One region of the Serratia sp. K1WW1 genome, then DNA from elsewhere that is predicted to be linked to it. Evidence: predicted binding sites of a transcription regulator. Region 1 holds the regulator's gene; the other holds the start of a gene.
The links. The regulator LexA, encoded in region 1, represses DNA repair genes until DNA is damaged. The targets are predictions, from matches to a motif close to TNCTGTATGTACATACAGNA.
Positions count from the first base shown of each region.

Region 2: the regulator LexA is predicted to act here: its motif matches at 5,439-5,458, upstream of dinB (DNA polymerase IV).

Region 1 is NZ_CM147697.1:566,673-576,479, forward strand. It holds gene plsB (glycerol-3-phosphate 1-O-acyltransferase PlsB) at 1-33, opposite strand, end outside; gene ACX9GU_RS02570 (diacylglycerol kinase) at 356-724, shown strand; gene lexA (transcriptional repressor LexA) at 848-1,456, shown strand; gene dinF (MATE family efflux transporter DinF) at 1,568-2,917, shown strand; gene ACX9GU_RS02585 (CsbD family protein) at 3,214-3,423, shown strand; gene zur (zinc uptake transcriptional repressor Zur) at 3,539-4,048, opposite strand; gene ACX9GU_RS02595 (DUF5339 domain-containing protein) at 4,376-4,657, opposite strand; gene dusA (tRNA dihydrouridine(20/20a) synthase DusA) at 5,056-6,009, shown strand; gene pspG (envelope stress response protein PspG) at 6,168-6,386, shown strand; gene ACX9GU_RS02610 (NADPH:quinone reductase) at 6,684-7,673, opposite strand; gene dnaB (replicative DNA helicase) at 7,841-9,253, shown strand; gene alr (alanine racemase) at 9,271-9,807, shown strand, end outside.
Region 2 is NZ_CM147697.1:4,704,026-4,713,832, forward strand. It holds gene proB (glutamate 5-kinase) at 1-11, opposite strand, end outside; gene crl (sigma factor-binding protein Crl) at 121-522, opposite strand; gene frsA (esterase FrsA) at 583-1,830, opposite strand; gene gpt (xanthine phosphoribosyltransferase) at 1,998-2,456, opposite strand; gene pepD (beta-Ala-His dipeptidase) at 2,793-4,253, shown strand; gene dinB (DNA polymerase IV) at 4,366-5,424, opposite strand; gene nqrM ((Na+)-NQR maturation NqrM) at 5,691-5,918, opposite strand; gene ACX9GU_RS21400 (FAD:protein FMN transferase) at 5,924-6,937, opposite strand; gene nqrF (NADH:ubiquinone reductase (Na(+)-transporting) subunit F) at 6,962-8,185, opposite strand; gene nqrE (NADH:ubiquinone reductase (Na(+)-transporting) subunit E) at 8,201-8,797, opposite strand; gene ACX9GU_RS21415 (NADH:ubiquinone reductase (Na(+)-transporting) subunit D) at 8,804-9,433, opposite strand; gene ACX9GU_RS21420 (Na(+)-translocating NADH-quinone reductase subunit C) at 9,426-9,807, opposite strand, start outside.

The sequences.
Region 1 (9,807 bases):
TATCTTATAATAGATTTTACGCCAACCTGACATGACAACGTGAAGCCTCTTGTTAGCAATTCGCCGCAAGCATACCAGAAACCGGGTAGCAGATCTGTGGCGTTGGGAAATCCACGGCCGTTCACGGCAATGGAAGTACATAGTTGAATTATACCTGATGGATATCAAATTGGCCGCTCTGGCGCACTCATACGCTCGCGGCATTGGTACGACATAGCTAGGTGATTAAGGTATTCCAACCTTGCTGTATACTGCGCTGCGATAAAAATGTGATTGGGCTGGCAAATCTGTCTGGAACGTTGCGGCTGCAACACGACGGGTACATGATCCATCTTGGAGAAAGGCGTTCTTAACTATGGCAAATCAAGCAACTGGCCTGACGCGTATCATTAAAGCGGCAGGCTATTCCTATAAAGGTTTAACCGCTGCCTGGCAGAACGAAGCCGCATTCCGCCAGGAACTGGTGGCTACGGTGGTGGCTATCATCGTGGCGGTTTGGCTGGATGTGGGGGCGATAGCGCGCATTTTGTTGATCGGCTCGGTGCTGCTGGTGATGATTGTCGAAATCCTCAACAGCGCGATTGAGGCCGTTGTCGATCGCGTGGGTACGGAATATCACGAGCTTTCCGGGCGGGCCAAAGATATGGGCTCGGCGGCGGTATCGCTAGCAATCATTCTGGCGCTGTTCGTTTGGGCTTCGGTACTTTGGCAGCATTTGGCGTGAAAACCAGCGGGTATCGTTGCGATCACGCTCGCTACCTGCTGATTTTTATTTATTCTTCGGTTCCCAATCCAGACTTAGCTGTATATACTCACAGCAAGACTGTATAAACAAACAGGGGGCGGAATGAAAGCACTAACTACCAGACAGCAAGAGGTCTACGACCTGATTCGCGATCATATTTCGCAAACGGGCATGCCACCGACGCGTGCCGAGATCGCAATGCGTCTGGGGTTCCGCTCACCAAATGCTGCAGAAGAGCACTTGAAAGCACTGGCTCGCAAAGGCGTTATCGAGATCATCTCCGGTGCATCACGCGGTATCCGCTTGCTGATGGAAGATGAAGAGGGATTACCTCTGGTGGGCCGTGTGGCTGCCGGTGAACCTTTGTTGGCTCAGCAACACATTGAAGGGCACTATAAGGTGGATCCTTCACTGTTCAAGCCTAATGCCGATTTCCTGCTGCGCGTTAGCGGCATGTCGATGCGCGACATCGGCATCCTGGATGGCGATCTGCTGGCAGTGCATAAGACTCAAGACGTACGCAACGGCCAGGTCGTCGTGGCCCGCATTGAAGATGAGGTCACGGTCAAACGCCTGAAGAAGCACGGTAACGTCGTCGAACTGCTGCCAGAAAACAGCGAATTTCAACCGATCGTGGTCGATCTGCGCCAGCAGAACTTCACCATCGAAGGCCTGGCGGTGGGTGTGATCCGCAACGGCGACTGGATCTAACCGCTTTACCTCGTATTACAGCCCTTTAAAACGGCAAACCTCGCCCCAACTCTGGGGCGAGGTCATTTCTAAGCTACGCTAAAATCCATGCTTGTACGGGAACATATCGCCATGCGCCTGCTTTCTGCCTTCACCAGTGACACCGACAAAGCTCTGTGGCGTCTGGCGTTGCCGATGATCTTCTCCAATATTACCGTCCCCTTGCTTGGCCTGGTGGATACTGCCGTTATCGGCCATCTCGATAGCCCTAGCTACCTTGGCGGAGTCGCGGTGGGGTCAATGGCCACCAGCTTCCTGTTTATGTTGTTGCTGTTCCTGCGTATGAGTACCACCGGGCTGACGGCGCAGGCGCTGGGGGCGCAAGATCCCTACCGGCTGGCTCGCGCCTTTATGCAGCCGTTATTGTTGGCGCTGGTGGCCGGGCTGGCGATTGTGCTGTTGCGAGCCCCGTTGATCACCTTGGCGCTGAACATTGTGGGGGGCGATCGGGAAGTCTTGGTACAGGCCAGGCTATTTTTGGAGATCCGCTGGCTGAGCGCCCCGGCGGCGTTGGCCAATATGGTGCTGCTCGGTTGGTTGCTGGGAGTTCAGTACGTTAGGGCGCCGGTGATCCTGTTGATTGTCGGTAACCTGCTGAACATCGTGCTGGATATCTGGCTGGTGATGGGGCTGGGTTGGAACGTGCAGGGGGCCGCGGCTGCCACGGTGATTGCGGAGTACGCCACGCTGTTGCTGGGTTTGTGGTTGGCATGGCGGGTACTACGCATGCGGGGGATTTCGCTGGTGATGCTGCGCACTGCCTGGCGTGGGGATCTGCGCCGCCTGCTGGCACTTAACCGCGACATCATGCTGCGCTCGTTATTACTGCAACTGTGTTTTGCCTCGTTGACCATTCTGGGAGCCCGCATGGGCGGAGAAGTGGTGGCGGTGAATGCGGTGCTGATGAATCTGCTGACCTTTACCGCCTACGCTCTGGATGGTTTTGCCTACGCGGTGGAAGCCCATTCCGGCCACGCCTATGGTGCGCGTGACGGGCGGCAACTGCGTAAAGTATGGCGTGCCGCCTGTCGGCAGGCTTGCCTGGTTGCCTGTGGTTTTGCCGTTATTTATCTGTTCGCCGGGCAGCAGATTGTGGCGGGCTTAACCTCGCTGCCGGAGTTGCGTGCGCTGGCAAATCAATATCTGCCCTGGCAGGTAGTGTTGCCTCTGGTGGGGGTTTGGTGCTATCTGCTGGATGGCATGTTTATCGGCGCCACCCGTGGCGCAGAAATGCGTAACAGCATGGCGGTAGCCGCAGTGGGCTACGGGCTGACGTTGTTCACCCTGCCGGTATTGGGCAACCACGGTTTATGGCTGGCTCTGGCGGTATTCCTGGCACTGCGCGGGGCTGCTTTGGGCTGGGTTTGGCACCGTCATAGCGTGCAAGGCACCTGGTTTTCATCCCCAACTAGCGATGCATAGGCCAGACTAGTTGATGATTCTGGATAGATATTCACATTTTGTTACATGTATCGGGGGCTGTTTTGCTTCGCTTGCTTACTGTTTTAATGGCGTTTTTTGCTATTGAGACTTTTCCTAACCCTATTTCATGCTGCTTTTCGGGCGCTTTTCGTGATGGGTGACTATAGTTAATCACGTGGCTGGCGAATTAAGCCCGCGCTTAATTGGCAACGGACGCATTAGATAACCTTAAATTTGACTCAGTTAAGTCCAGCCAGATTTATCTAAAACTGACAACCAAGAGTAACGGAGAGATTATGAACAAAGATCAAGCCGACGGTAACTGGAAGCAGTTTAAAGGTAAAGTGAAGGAAAAATGGGGCAAGCTGACCGATGACGATATCACCGTGATCGAAGGGAAACGCGAACAGCTGGTCGGTAAAATCCAGGAACGCTATGGCTACCAGAAAGAGGCAGCCGAAAAAGAAGTCAAAGCCTGGGAAGAACACAGCAAGTATCGTTGGTAGCGCGATGAGCCGCTGAGTATTGCGGCGCTACGACACCATCCGGCCTGGCAGATTTCCCCCCTGCCACGGCCACGGGAACAAGGATGTACCCGCTCCCTCCTGCAATCCAATCCGCTTATTTTTTCTTTACCACAATGCTGTGGTCATGATCGCAATCGTGTTGGTTTTCACAATTTTCTACCACCACACAGGCAGAACACAGACCGTGGGCTTCCACGACGCTATGGCGCAGCACAAACCCTGATTCTTGAGCCAGTTTCTGCAAGGTTTCTTCCACCCCTTCGGTAGTGCGCTCCGTGACCTGTCCGCAGCGATCGCAGATAAACAGGGCGGAGGTATGCATCGGCTGTTCGAAGTGGTGGCACAGCACATAGCTGTTTGCCGATTCAACGCGGTGGATAAATCCCTGTTCCAGCAAGAAATCCAGTGCACGATAGACCGTAGGTGGTTTGGCCTGCGGCTCTGCCACACGCAGTAAATCCAGCAAATCGTAAGCGCTGATGGCGCCGGGTTGCTCAGCCATCAGGCGTAACACTTCCAGCCGTTGCGGGGTCAGTCGCACGTTGCGTTGCTGACAGAGTTGTTCAGCCTGCGCGAGCAGCTTTTCCTGGTTGGTTGAGTTCATGGCAATTATCCGGCTAGGCAAAGAAGCCGATTTTATCATGTTTCAACGCAATCGCCGAGAGTTGCCCCGCTTTCCCTGGATAACACGGTAAATCGGGCGATTTTCTACGGCTATTCTGGTCAGAGTGGGATGCAGATCACTATTTCTCGTTTTTGGGTATGCCTGGATTATTTTATTGATAATTAAAGTATTGCGATAGGCATTAAGCTTTGGATTGAAGGGAGAGGGCGAGGAAATAATTTACCGTATGGATGGCTAAGCGCTATTCGAATACGGGCCTGGATGAGACCCGTAAGAACTACTGGTGTAGACTTATTTGACAGCTATTTATTTCAAACCCATGGAGGCTTTCATCTTACCCATCATCTCAATGCCTTGCTTACAAGCGGGATCTTGCTGTTCCGCTGGCATGGCAGCCATCTGCTCTTTGGCTTGATCCATCTGAACTTTTAAAGCATCCATCTGAGCTTTTGCAGCTTCATTTTTAGAGGCTTCAACGATCATGTCATCCACTTCGCCAACGTATTTTTTACAAGTTTCGGTCAACTCACCTGCAAAAGCAGAGGATGACATTGCTAACATGCTGAAAATAAGTACAAACTTTTTCATAAAGCATCCTGCTATTAAATTCCATCCCAGTGATGGCGATCGGATTATCTTTAAAAGCAGGCCACAAAACAAGCAACTGAAAAAAATTAGGATTTTATTTAAATTTATGACTTTTTAGGGGGTGAATACGACTAAAATCGAGCGTTTCGCATTACGTTTATCTTTCGTTTGCATTAATTGACCCGTCAGGCTTTGGTCGTTTCTGTATGTTATAGTAAGCCATGCCTCTCCCTCCTCAACGATCTGGCCTTCGCATAGGCAGCAGAGGATAGAGAACGAGAAAATACACAGAACGAGCGAACATGAACCAGGACCACGAAAAAGCCACCCCTGCCAAATCAGTGCATCAGCCAAGCGAGGCCAGTAAATACGCCGCCAATCGTTTCTCCATTGCCCCTATGCTGGACTGGACCGATCGCCATTGCCGTTACTTCCATCGCCTGCTGAGCAAGGAAACGTTGCTGTACACCGAAATGGTGACCACCGGCGCGATCATCCACGGTAAAGGTGACTACCTGGCATACAGCGAGGAAGAGCACCCCGTGGCTTTGCAGCTAGGGGGCAGCGATCCGGCAGCACTGGCGCACTGTGCCAAACTGGCGGAACAGCGTGGCTATGACGAGATCAACCTTAATGTCGGTTGCCCGTCGGATCGGGTACAGAACGGCATGTTTGGTGCTTGTCTGATGGGGCAGGCGAGCTTGGTGGCAGACTGTATCAAGGCGATGCGCGACGTGGTGTCGATCCCGGTGACGGTAAAAACCCGTATTGGCATTGATGATCAGGACAGCTATGAGTTCCTGTGCGATTTTATCTCTACCGTTGCTGGGCGTGGGGAATGCGATATGTTCACTATTCATGCCCGTAAAGCCTGGCTTTCCGGCCTGAGTCCGAAAGAAAACCGTGAAGTCCCTCCGCTGGACTATCCGCGTGTTTATCAGTTGAAACGTGACTTCCCGGCGCTGACCATTGCGATCAACGGTGGCGTGAAAACGCTGGAAGAAGCCCAGCAGCATCTGCAACATCTGGACGGTGTGATGATGGGGCGCGAGGCGTACCAAAATCCAGGCATTCTGGCGCGGGTGGACAGCGAGATTTTCGGCCGCCAGAGCGAGGTGATGGACAGCGTGGCAATTATCGAATCGCTGTATCCGTACATCGAGCGCGAGCTAGCGAACGGTACCTATCTGGGCCACATCACTCGCCATATTCTTGGTTTGTTCCAGGGGATCCCTGGTGCGCGGCAGTGGCGCCGTCATCTGAGTGAAAATGCCCATAAGCCAGGAGCTGATGTGCGCACCGTCGAACAGGCTTTGGCTCTGGTGCGTTCACCGCGCACTGAAATGGCATAATCGGCAAAAAACTTGACTAAAAGTTGGTTTTTTTGACCAATAGCGCCACCGGCTGTGGCGCTATTTTTATATAATTTCAATAAGTTATCATTAACTTCAAGTTGGCACGTTTCTTGTAAAGAACAAGACAGACCTATTGTTTTGCCAAGGAGCAACCCATGTTAGAACTGTTCTTTCTGATCGGCTTTGTCGCCATGCTGCTGGTAACGGGTATTTCACTGCTGGGCGTGATGGCTGCGTTATTTGTGGCCGCGGCTTTTATGCTGCTGGGCGGGCTGTTTGCCATGGTGTTTAAACTGCTGCCGTGGCTGATCCTGGCGGTGGTTGGCGTGTGGATATACCGTTCTATGCAGAAACCACAGATACGGCGCTATTAAGATTTTTTGCCTAAATATCAGTCAGTCACGTTGAAACTCACCAGGCAGATTGCTTGCCAGTGTGGCGGGGATCACAGCTTGATGTTTTAAATGCGCATGCGGCACATTAATCATATTTTTTACTTATCGAGGCTGCTAGGATGGCTCCGCAGCAGTGATGCTAATCATTTTCATCACCGCGAGAGCTGACAAGAGCGTTGCTTAAAGCAACCCCCCATCTCTGGCGGACTCTGCTCTACCCCTACAAAGCGCAGTAAACTGGAAAGGGCTCCTGATGGGGCCCTTTCTTTATTGGCGCTACAGACCAGGGATCAGCAGGCTGGAACCGCTGGTCTGGCGGCTTTCCAGGATCTGGTGTGCCCGCTGGGCATCTGCCAACGCAAACTTCTGTGCGTCTTTCACGTCAACTTTGATCGCACCACTGCCGAGCAGCGAAAACAGCTCGTTACTGGCAAACTGCAATTCCTGGCGGTTGGTGATGTAACCATTGAGTGAAGGGCGGGTGACGTACAGCGAGCCTTTCTGGTTGAGCAACGCCAGATCGACACCGGTAACCGGGCCGGAGGCATTACCAAAGCTCACCATCAGCCCGCGGCGCTTCAGGCTGTTCAATGAGTCCTGCCAGGTACTTTGCCCAACGGAGTCATAGACCACGTTAACCTTTTCGCCGTTGGTCAGTTCAGCTACGCGCTGGGCGATGTTTTCCTGGCGATAATTGATGGTGGCCCAGGCTCCGGCACGCAAGGCAAGCTCTGCTTTTTCATCTGAACCTACGCTGCCGATCAGTTTGGCACCCAACGCTTTGGCCCACTGGCAGGCGATCAGTCCAACGCCCCCTGCGGCGGCATGGAACAGGAACACCTCTCCTGGCTTGATCTCATAGGTTTGGCGCAGCAGATAATGTACGGTCAACCCTTTGAGGAACGAGGCGGCACCCTGTTCAAAACTGAGGTTATCCGGCAGGATCGCCAGCTTTTCCAACGGGACGTTGTGCACCTCGCTGTAGGCACCCAGTGCGGACTGGGCATACACGACGCGATCGCCCGTTTTGACCGCACTGACGCCAGCCCCGACCTTGGTAACCACCCCGGCGGCTTCGGTGCCCAACCCACTAGGGAAGTTTGCTGGTGGGTACAGGCCGCTACGTATGTAGGTATCGATATAGTTGATACCGATGGCCTTGTTCTCTACCTGAACCTCCCCCGCAGCGGGATCGACAGGAGTAAAATCAACATACTGCAGCACTTCCGGGCCGCCGGTGGCGGAGAATTGGATGCGTTTTGACATGTCGCTACCTCGTTTAAATGGCTGTTTTCACCCTACGCTTATCAGCCCAGACTATCTAGCCCGTTGCGCAGTGATTAATCCTTTTTTGCGCAGGGAATCATGACTGAAAATCACGTATACTCTTGCGTCAGCTACCCCCATTCGCAACTGAATAAAGAATAGGCTTCATGGCAGGCAAAAAACCAACCAACAAGACAAACACGTACGAACCCAGAGACCGCCAGATGGAAGGGCTGAAGATGCCGCCACATTCGCTGGAGGCGGAGCAGTCCGTGTTGGGCGGTTTGATGCTGGATAACGAACGCTGGGATAACGTGGCGGAGCGCGTGGTCGCCAACGACTTCTTCAGCCGCCCACACCGCCTGATCTTTACCGAAATGCAGCGCCTGCTGGAGATGAGCCGGCCCATCGACCTGATCACGCTGTCCGAGTCGTTGGAACAGAGGGGCGATCTGGAGACGGTGGGCGGTTTTGCCTATCTGGCAGAATTATCGAAAAACACCCCTAGTGCGGCCAACATTGGTGCGTATGCCGACATCGTGCGTGAACGTGCGGTCGTCCGTGAAATGATCTCTGTCGCCAACGAAATCGCCGATGCGGGTTACGATCCGCAAGGCCGCAGTAGCGAAGATCTGCTCGATCTGGCCGAATCCCGGGTATTCCAGATCGCGGAAAACCGTGCCAGCAAAGATGAGGGCCCCAAAGGTATCGAACGTATTCTGGAAGATACCGTCGCCCGCATTGAACAGCTCTATCAGCAGCCGCACGACGGTGTTACCGGCGTAGACACCGGCTATCACGATCTCAACAAGAAAACCGCCGGTCTGCAAAAGTCTGACCTGATCATCGTCGCGGCCCGTCCGGCAATGGGTAAAACCACCTTCGCGATGAACCTGTGCGAACATGCCGCGATGACGCAGGATAAACCGGTGCTGATCTTCAGCCTGGAGATGCCCTGCAACCAGATCATGATGCGTATGCTGGCCTCGCTGTCGCGCGTGGATCAGACCCGTATCCGTACCGGCCAACTGGATGACGAGGATTGGGCGCGGATCTCGAGCACCATGGGGATCCTGCTGGAGAAGCGCAATATGTATATTGACGACTCCTCTGGCCTGACGCCCACCGAAGTGCGCTCCCGCGCGCGGCGTATTTTCCGTGAACATGACGGGATCAGCCTGATCATGATCGACTACCTGCAACTGATGCGCGTACCGTCACTCTCCGACAACCGTACCTTGGAGATTGCGGAAATTTCTCGCTCGCTGAAAGCCTTGGCGAAAGAGCTACAGGTGCCGGTGGTGGCGTTGTCGCAGCTGAACCGCAGCCTGGAGCAGCGTGCCGATAAGCGCCCGGTGAACTCCGACCTCCGTGAATCCGGCTCCATCGAGCAGGATGCCGACCTGATTATGTTCATCTACCGTGATGAGGTTTATCACGAGAACAGCGATCTGAAAGGGATTGCCGAAATTATTCTGGGTAAGCAGCGTAACGGCCCGATCGGTACCGTACGCCTGACCTTTAACGGCCAGTGGTCGCGCTTCGATAACTATGCGGGGCCACAATATGATGATGAATAATCAGCTAAGGAATTGAAATGAAAGCGGCAACTGCTGTCATCGATCGCCGCGCCCTGCGACACAACCTGCAACAGATCCGTCGCCTGGCGCCGCAAAGCCGCCTGATTGCCGTGGTGAAAGCCAACGCCTATGGACATGGCCTGTTGGAAACGGCTCACACTTTGCAAGATGCCGACTGTTACGGCGTAGCGCGTATTGGCGAAGCGCTGATGCTGCGTGCCGGTGGCATCGTTAAACCGATCCTGCTGCTGGAAGGTTTTTTCTGTGCCGAAGATCTGCCCGCGCTGGTGGCGAATAATATCGAAACCGCCGTTCACAGCATCGAACAGCTCGAGGCGCTGGAGCAGATTGAACTGGCGAACCCGGTGTCGGTATGGATGAAGCTGGATAGCGGAATGCATCGACTGGGCGTGCGTCCGGAACAGGCAGAGGCGTTCTACCAGCGTTTGAGCGCCTGTCGCAACGTGGTGCAGCCGGTCAATATCATGAGCCACTTCAGCCGTGCCGACGAGCCGCTGGTGGATGCGACCGAAAAGCAAATCAGCTGCTTTGAG
Region 2 (9,807 bases), 1.8 Mb from region 1:
CTGCCGTTCATAATAGTTCTGCCGTTGGAGTTAAAAGGAATGCATGACGTTGTAACAGGAGAGACGCGTTATGCCAACAGGCACAACGCGATTTCGGCGTAAATTTGCGGGGGAATTGATTTAGGCGGAGAGTTTTATCGGCTGCTCGATGAAATCATCGGCGGGTTCCAGCTTCAGCTCCATGGTGGCCAGCAGTTCGCCCAACCGACGATGGAACACGCGCAGCGTGGTTTCCAGCTTCTCTTTCACTTCAGCATCTTTAATCTTTTCCTCGTTCCAACGCCCTTCCTTGTCAAACAGACCAAAGTGGTAGCTATAGGTGAAACGGGAATTATCGGCCTGCAGTTCGATCCACCAGCCCCAGAACTCACGTTTTTCCGGCGCTGGCTTGACGTTGACGCAGACTGCCAGGCAGTCAAAGAAAAAGCGGTCGTTCTCACATTGCCCTTCGCGCAGGTAAGGCCCCAGGCTGGCAAAGCGTTTCATTAGTCGGCTTTTAGGGTGGCCACTCGGTAGCGTCATTTTTCAACCTCCACAATGTAGTCCACCCTTTTTAACAAACTGTTAAAAATTAGCAACCAGTTAGCGCATTTTATCTCTTAGCCAATCACAAATTTGCAGTAAGGATTGATGGAAACTCTGATAAACCGGCGTACGCGGGATGGCGATCAGTTTGCCGTTCAGCGAAGAAGACGCGATCAGCTGCGACTCTTCTTTGGGGCTAAGCGGATCCTCATCCCAATAGGCGGCCAGCATCGGCGTTGGACAACGGCGGCCCAACAACCCCTGGGTTTTCAGGGAATAGCGGTTCAGCTCGGTTTTCAGCACGCTGTCAGAGGCGTTAGCCATGCCCATACGGCTGGCCAGCACGTCCATATACATATCCGGCACGTGGTCCTGGCATTTCACCTCACACAGCAGGCTATGCACCACCGGCCCAACGCAGGCCACACCGCGCAAACGCTGCGACTCCAGATAGGCCAGGCGCACCGCCACGTTGGCACCAAAGCGGAAGCCGAAGGCGCTGACACGCGTATGGTCAACCCAAGGCACGGAAGGCAGTTGAGCCAACACCTGCTGATGCAGGAAGCTGGAATCTTGCGTCAGCTTCCACTTATAGGATGAACCGATGGACGGCATATCGATGGTCAGCATCGCTATACCGTGCGGCGCCAGATAATCACGGAACAGGCGGTGGTAATCGGTCTGCAAGGTATCCAGGCTGCCGCACATCAGTACCGTTGGGTACGGTGCCTGGCCGTTATCTGGCATATGCAGGAAACCGGTGATGGAACTGCCGCCCTCAATGGCGAACTCCAGCTCTTTTAGCTGGTACGGCAGCAGCAATGCGGCTTCTTCATAGGCGCGATTGGAGAGCACCTCTGCCTGTTCGGCCAGCTCATCCCCTTTCAGATGCGGATAACCGGCAATGCTGTATAGATTGGCGGCATTGAGCCAATACTGCCCGCCAACCAGCGGATCTTGTTGCTCCAATGCCCGCTGCTGCCACAGCATCCCCTGGCGCACCCATTCGTAGATCCAGTTGCCGTTTCGGTAACCGACCACGGTATCCAGCAGGTGATCGTCGCTATGCTCTGCGTTGGAGGCCGCAATGCGCGCCAACACTTCGCTGATCTCCAACGGATCGGTGCCGCGCCAGGTCCACAGCAGATGGTTGAGCATGCGATACCAGTTGCCATCGGTGTCCCCCTCCAAGGCGGAGTGCATATCGGCACCTATCGCATGATGGGCACGGGTGACTAACGTCGAGGTTTCGACATGTTTAAATGAAGGTTTGAACAGTACTTCGGAAAGGTTGGCCTGTGCCATGGTAACAACAGCCTCCTGAGACTTACATCAAGGCTTGAATAGCCGGGATATCTAGGTGCTAGTGTACCTAACTCTGGAGGTAGAAGGCGGGGAATTTACCGAATTTGACGAAACCGCTGGATAAACAACAACGCCCGGTATTGCCGGGCGTTTGAAGCAGAAGCTGATTAACGGCCGCCGATTGGTGGCACGAAGGTCACCGCCATATCCCAAGGCTGCTCGATCCAGGTGTCCTGCGGGATATCAACCACGTAATCGTCAACCAGCGGGCGGCCAGCAGGCTTGGCGAAGATGGTCACGAAATGGGCTTTCGGGTACATGTCGCGGATCGCTTTGGCGGTGCCGCCGGTATCCACTAAATCGTCAACTACGATAAAGCCTTCACCATCGCCCTCGGCGCGCTTGAGCACCTTCATTTCGCGTTGGTTGTCATGGTCATAGCTGGAGATGCAGACGGTATCCACATAACGGATGCTCAACTCACGTGCCAGCAGTGAAGCAGGCACCAGGCCGCCACGGCTTACGGCAATGATGCCTTTCCATTGATCGGCAGGCAGCAGGCGGTGAGCCAGTTTGCGCGCTTGCATTTGCAACATGTCCCAGGTAACAACGTATTTTTCGCTCATAGAATGGTGTCCCAGCCAGCAGTGATGTGGCTTACTCAGTAGTTCAGGGGGAAAAAAGGTTGCGCGAGATTATAGAGACTGCGCGCCACGAATACCAGTTGAACCGAGGTGTTGATGCGTTTTTCCTGTGAATATCTTTGTGGCGAGCCGCGCGGCTTATCTGCGCAACCGCCTGTAAAACGGGGAACCCAAGCCGATAAACAGCGTCATACGGGGCGCGCACAGCCGCGAATAAAATGATATTCTCAGGCTCACGTGCCTGAAGCACAGATAGCTACTCACCCTAACCGCACAGCATTCACTCCTTGCTGAAAATGCTGTCACAGGAGACTTATAGTGTCTGAATTGTCTCAACTTTCGCCACAGCCGCTGTGGGATATTTTTGCCAAGATCTGCTCAATCCCACACCCTTCTTACCATGAAGAAGCGCTAGCGCAGCACATCCTCGACTGGGCCAAAGAAAAGAACCTGCATGCCGAGCGCGACCAGGTTGGCAATATTCTGCTGCGCAAGCCTGCCACCAAAGGTATGGAAAATCGCAAGCCGGTGGCTCTGCAAGCGCACCTGGATATGGTGCCGCAGAAGAACAACGATACGGTTCACGATTTCACCAAAGACCCGATCCAGCCTTATATCGACGGCGAATGGATCAAGGCTCGCGGTACCACGCTGGGTGCCGATAACGGCATCGGTATGGCGTCTGCGCTGGCGGTGCTGGCCGATGACAGCGTAGAGCATGGCCCGCTGGAAGTTCTGCTGACCATGACGGAAGAAGCCGGTATGGACGGTGCCTTTGGCCTGCAGCCAAACTGGTTACAAGCCGATATCCTGATCAACACCGACTCCGAAGAGGAAGGCGAAATCTACATGGGCTGCGCCGGGGGGATCGATTTCATCACCACCCTGCCGCTGCAACGTGAAGCACTGCCAGCCGGTTACCAAACGCTGAAGCTGACCCTGAAAGGGTTGAAAGGCGGCCACTCCGGTGCCGATATCCATCACGGCCTGGGCAACGCCAACAAGCTGCTGGCCCGTTTCCTGTTTGCCCACACGCCAGAGCTGAACCTGCGCCTGCTGGAGCTGAACGGCGGTACGCTGCGTAATGCCATCCCACGTGAAGCTTCTGCCGTAGTAGCCGTTCCGGCCGCCAAAGCCGATGCGCTGAAAACCCTGAGCCAGCAGTTCCTGGCTACGCTGCAAAACGAACTGTCTGCCAAAGAGAAGAATATTACCGTTCTGCTCGAGCCAGCCACCACCGCTTTGCAGGCACTCACCGCAGACAGCCAGAGCCGCTTTGTGGCACTGCTCAACGGTACCCCTAACGGCGTGATCCGCATGAGCGACGAAGTGAAAGGCGTGGTAGAAACTTCGCTGAACGTCGGCGTGGTGACCACCAGCGAGCATGAAGCCGAGATCATTTGCCTGATCCGCTCCCTGATCGACAGCGGTAAAGACTATGTGGTGGAAATGCTGACCGCCGTGGGCCAACTGGCCAACGCCAAAGTGGCACCGAAAGGCGGCTACCCAGGCTGGCAGCCAGATGCTAACTCGCCGGTGATGCAACTGGTACGTGAAACTTATCAGAAGCTGTTCAACAAGACGCCGAACATCATGGTGATCCACGCCGGGCTGGAGTGTGGTTTGTTCAAGAAGCCTTACCCAGAGATGGATATGGTGTCGATTGGGCCAACCATCACCGGGCCGCACTCGCCGGATGAGCAAGTGCATATCGCCAGCGTTGGCCAATACTGGACGCTGCTGACCGCCCTGCTGAAAGCTATTCCTGAGCGCGGGTAATGATGTCGGGCCCAGTTCAAAGCTGGGCCCAGAAACTCTGCTGACAAAACTCACCGGTTCACAACCTCGGGGCGTATGCAATGCCCTATGCGTTACGCGCTCGTTTTTAGCTTCACCAGGTTAATACCAACTGCCGTTCCAACTGAGGATCGAGCAGCGTGACGTGTAGGCCAACCAGGCGCACACCACGTCCTTCCCGCCGCTCCTGCCACGCCTGGCGGGCCACGTTGAGCAAGTCCTCAATATTGAGCATCGGCCAAACGTGCTCCTGGGTGGTTTGCTGGAAATCCTGGAACTTCAGCTTTACCCCTTGGCGGGCGATATGCAGATCCGGTTTGACCTTGCGCAGCCGCATTTCCAGCTCTGGATAGAGCTTTTCAACGATCAACGCCTCGCAATCTTCCCACTCATGAATATCGGCCACCAACGTTCGCTCAACCCCTACCGATTTGCGTAAACGATCGGGAGACACCTCACGCTCATCGATACCCTGGCAGCGTTCCCACAGCACCCGGCCAAATTTGCCGAAGCGCTTTAACAAATCGGCCAGATTATAGTTCTGCACATCGGCGCAGGTGATTAGCCCCACCTCTTCCAACCGTTTGGCGGTGACCTTGCCCACGCCGGGGATTTTACTCAGCGGCAGCTGCTGCAAGAAAGCGGGTACCTGCGCCGGTGTGATGACGTATTGGCCATTAGGCTTGTTTAACTCGGAGGCGATTTTGGCCAGGAATTTGATGGGGGCAATGCCCGCCGAGGCGGTCAGGTTCAATTCAGCAGCAATTTCCTGGCGGATCTGTTGGGCAATCAGGGTGGCGGAGCCGTTGCATTGGGTGCTGTTGGTCACGTCCAGATAGGCTTCATCCAGAGAGAGCGGTTCTATCAGCGGGGTATAGCGGGCAAAGATTTCACGGATATGCTGCGAGGCTTCTTTATAGGCCGCCATGCGGCCTGGTAATAGCGTCAAGTGCGGGCACAGCTTGAGCGCCGTGGCGGTCGGCATGGCGCTATGCACGCCATAACGGCGCGCCGGGTAGTTGGCGGTGCTGATCACACCACGCCGATCGGCGCTGGCACCGATAGCCAGCGGGATATCGCGCAGGCTGGGGTTGTCGCGCATTTCTACCGCTGCGAAGAAGCAGTCCATATCGACATGAATGATTTTACGCATCGCGCCTCCAATAACACTGTATAAGTATACAGCCAATTATTAAAAGCTCAATATGGAGAGTGTAGACTAGTGACGCCCCTCACCCTAACCCTCTCCCACAGGGAGAGGGGACCGAACGTGCCACAAATTAGCTCCCGCACCTGACCGCAACTCCGGACTAGCCCCCCTCCCCCCAAACAAGTGTTCATGAGGTACTCGGTATGTACATTGGGAGAGGGTTGGGGTGAGGGGCTGTGCAGCGCCCCTGTGTAGGAAATCCCGAGCGGCTAGAGGATCCGGTGTTTTTCCAGCATCTCGCGGCGTTGCGCTTCCTTCGCCATACGCTTTTTGCGCGCATCGCAAGGCTCCGGGCAATCGCAGACCTTCTCCATCCCCAGCGCGGTAATGCCGCCACAGCTGCCCTGCAAGGTTTGGCGCTTGAACACATAGCCCAGCGACATCCCGCCAACCACCAGCAGAAACAGCACAAAGGATGCAGCGAACATCGTCAACATAACGTCTACCCTTTCTTCAGATAGGGTTTGAACGCGTCGGAATAGCGCTCCTCAAACCCCTTGGCGGTTTTCACGATCATAAACACCGGGATCCCCAGCAGGTTGGCCAGCGCCATACCCCGCTCCGGCCCCATCACGTTTAACCCGGTAGAAAGCCCGTCCGCCGTCATACACAGCGGGCTGATCACCGTGATCGACACTAAATGGTGGCGGATCGGTTTACCGGTGAGTGGGTCGATAGTATGAGAATAGCGCACTCCGTCCTGCTCGAAGTAGTTTCGGTAATCCCCGGAGGTGGCCATCGCCATCTCACCCGGTTCTATCACCAGTTGCGCCTGCTGCTCCCCCCCGGCGATTGGCCGTTCGATGGCAATGCGCCAAGGCTTCTTCTCGCCATTATGGCCACGGGTACGAACCTCCCCGCCAATATCAACCATGTAGTTTTTGACGTGCTGCGATTGCAGGTAATGGGCAACCACATCAACGCCGTAGCCTTTGGCAATGGAAGAAAGGTCGACATACAGTTCAGGAATGCGTTTCACCAGCGCATTGCCTTCCACCGCCAGCTTGTCGATCCCCGTCCAGTTGCGGCGCTGTTCCAGCTCGGTGGCGCTCGGCACTTTATCCGACCGCCCTTCCGGGCCAAACCCCCAGAGGTTCACCAGCGGCCCGACGGTCACGTCCAGCGCGCCGTCGGTCACACGGTTGATGCGCAGCGCTTCCAGCACCACTTCCGTGGTGGCAGCAGAAACCGGGAAAGGCTTGTCCACTTCCCGGCTGGCGTTAAAGCGGCTCAGCTCGGAATCAGGTTGATAGGTCGACATCTGATCGTTGACCTGCACCAGCTGTTTGTCGATCTCCGCTTGCAGCGTTGCCACCGAAGGCGTTCCGTCCCCAGGGAGATAACTGATCGAGTACGACGTCCCCATGGTTTTGCCACGCAGGTTTTCCTGCTGCGGTTTACAACCGGTCAGCAATACCGTGGCAGCCAGTGCCGCCACCATCATCCAAGCCTTCATTCCATCGCCGCCTGCTGCTCGCATTTATCCGCCAAAGTCATCGAGCATGATGTTTTCATCTTCCACGCCCAAGTCCTTCAGCATCTTGATCACCGCCGCGTTCATCATCGGCGGCCCACACATATAGAATTCACAATCTTCCGGCGCTGGATGGTTACGCAGATAATTCTCCAGCAGGACATTATGAATAAAGCCAGTGTAGCCCGTCCAGTTATCTTCCGGCTGCGGATCGGAGAGCGCCACATGCCAGGTGAAGTTTTCATTCTCTTCCTGCAGGTGGTTGAAGTCGTCCTCGTAGAACATCTCGCGCAAGGAACGTGCACCGTACCAGAAGGTGATTTTGCGCTTCGACTTCAGGCGCTTCAACTGATCGAAGATGTGGGAACGCATCGGCGCCATCCCGGCCCCGCCACCGATAAAGATCATCTCGGCGTCGGTGTCTTTGGCAAAGAACTCGCCAAACGGCCCGGAGATGGTCACCTTATCCCCCGCCTTCAGCGACCAGATATAGGAAGACATAATGCCCGGCGGCACGTCCGGGTTGCTCGGTGGTGGCGTAGCGATACGCACGTTGAGCATGATGATGCCTTTCTCATCGGGATAGTTGGCCATTGAATAGGCGCGTACCGTCGGCTCTTTGACTACCGAACGGTAGCGGAACAGATTGAATTTATCCCAGTCGCCACGGTATTCCTGCGGCACGTCGAAATCGGCATAGCTGACTTCATGCTCGGGCGCTTCGATCTGGATAAAGCCGCCAGCGCGGAAAGGTACATCTTCCCCATCCGGAATGCGTAGTTTCAGCTCTTTGATAAAGGTGGCTTTGTTATCGTTGGAGATCACCTCGCAGTCCCATTTCTTCACGCCGAAGATCTCTTCCGGCAGCTCGATTTTCAGGTTCTGCTTCACGTTAACCTGGCACGCCAGGCGGCAGCCCTCTTTGGCTTCACGCTTGCTGATATGGGAAAGCTCGGTTGGCAGAATATCGCCGCCGCCCTCTTTGATCACCACCCGGCACTGGCCGCAGGAACCGCCGCCGCCACAGGCCGAGGAAACAAAGATCCCCTGGCTGGACAGCATGTTCAGCAGCTTGTCCCCCGCTGGGGCGGTAAAACTTTTGTCTTGATCGCCGTTAACCTCAACGGCAATGTCACCGGTGTTCACCAACTTGGATTTGGCAAACAGGATCAGTAACGCCAGCACCATCACGATGCAGGTAAACATCACCACGCCTAAAATAATTTCCATAAATGCTTCCTGCCTTTACAACTGGACGCCGGAGAACGACATAAAGCCCAATGCCATCAATCCGGTGGTAATAAAGGTAATGCCCAGGCCACGCAACCCGGCTGGCACATCGGCATACTTCAGTTTTTCACGGATCCCCGCCATGGCAACAATCGCCAACATCCAGCCGGTGCCGGAGCCAAAGCCATACACCACGGATTCCATAAAGTTGTAATCACGCTGCACCATGAACGACACGCCGCCGAAGATGGCACAGTTCACCGTGATCAACGGCAGGAAGATCCCCAGGGCGTTGTAGAGCGCCGGGAAGAAGCGATCGAGGATCATCTCCAGGATCTGCACCAGCGCCGCAATCACGCCGATAAAGGTGATGAAGTTGAGGAAGCTCAGATCGACGCCTTCCACCAGCGCCCCGTCACGCAGGATCAGGTTATAGACCAGGTTGTTGACCGGTACCGAGATACCCAGCACCAGCGTCACGGCAATCCCCAAGCCAAACGAGGTGGAGACCTTCTTCGACACCGCCAGGAAGGTACACATCCCCAGGAAGAACGCCAGCGCCATGTTCTCAACGAACACCGCACGCACAAACAGGCTGATATAGTGAGCCATCGGCGGTTACTCCTTTTCTATCTGCGCTGGCTTGAGGGAACGCAGTCCCCAAATCAGCAGGCCGATGATAAAGAACGCACTCGGCGCCAGCAGGAACAGGCCGTTGGGCTGATACCAGCCGCCGTTCTGCACCGTTTCCAGCACCGTAATGCCAAACAGCTTGCCCGAGCCGACCAGCTCGCGCAGGAAGCCCACCAGGATCAGGATCACGCCATAGCCCAGCCCGTTGCCGATACCGTCCATAAAGCTCTCAATCGGCGGCGACTTCATGGCGTACGCCTCGGCGCGGCCCATCACGATACAGTTGGTGATGATCAGCCCGACGAACACCGAAAGCTGTTTGGAGATTTCAAACGCATAGGCACGCAGCAACTGATCGACCACGATCACCAGCGAGGCGATGATCGTCATCTGCACAATGATGCGCACGCTGTTGGGGATATGGTGGCGGATCAGCGAAATAAAGAAGCTGGAAAACGCGGTGACCAGGGTGACCGCAATCGTCATTACCACCGCCGTTTCCAGCTTGGTGGTCACCGCCAGCGCCGAGCAGACGCCAAGCACCTGCAGCGCGATCGGGTTGTTGTCAAACAGCGGCCCTAGCAGGACCCGTTTAACCTCTTTGGAATCAGCCATTTTTCAGCGCTCCTTCACGAACTTTCTGCAGGAATGGGCCAAAGCCGTGCTCGCCCAACCAGAAATTAAACGTATGCTGTACGCCGTTAGCGGTCAGCGTCGCGCCGGACAGGCCATCCACACCGTGGATATCCCCTTGCCGCGCTCCGCCCTTCACAATGCGGATAGCCGGGTTGCCGTTGTCATCAAACAGCTGCTTACCGATCCACTGCGCGCGCCAGCTGGCGTTCTGGATCTCGCCGCCCAGCCCCGGGGTTTCGCCGTGTTCGTAAAAACTCAGCCCGCGCACCGTATTGCCATCGGCATCCAACGCGACAAAGGCGTACATCATCGACCATAGGCCAGTGCCGTAAACCGGCAGCACAATCTTGTCC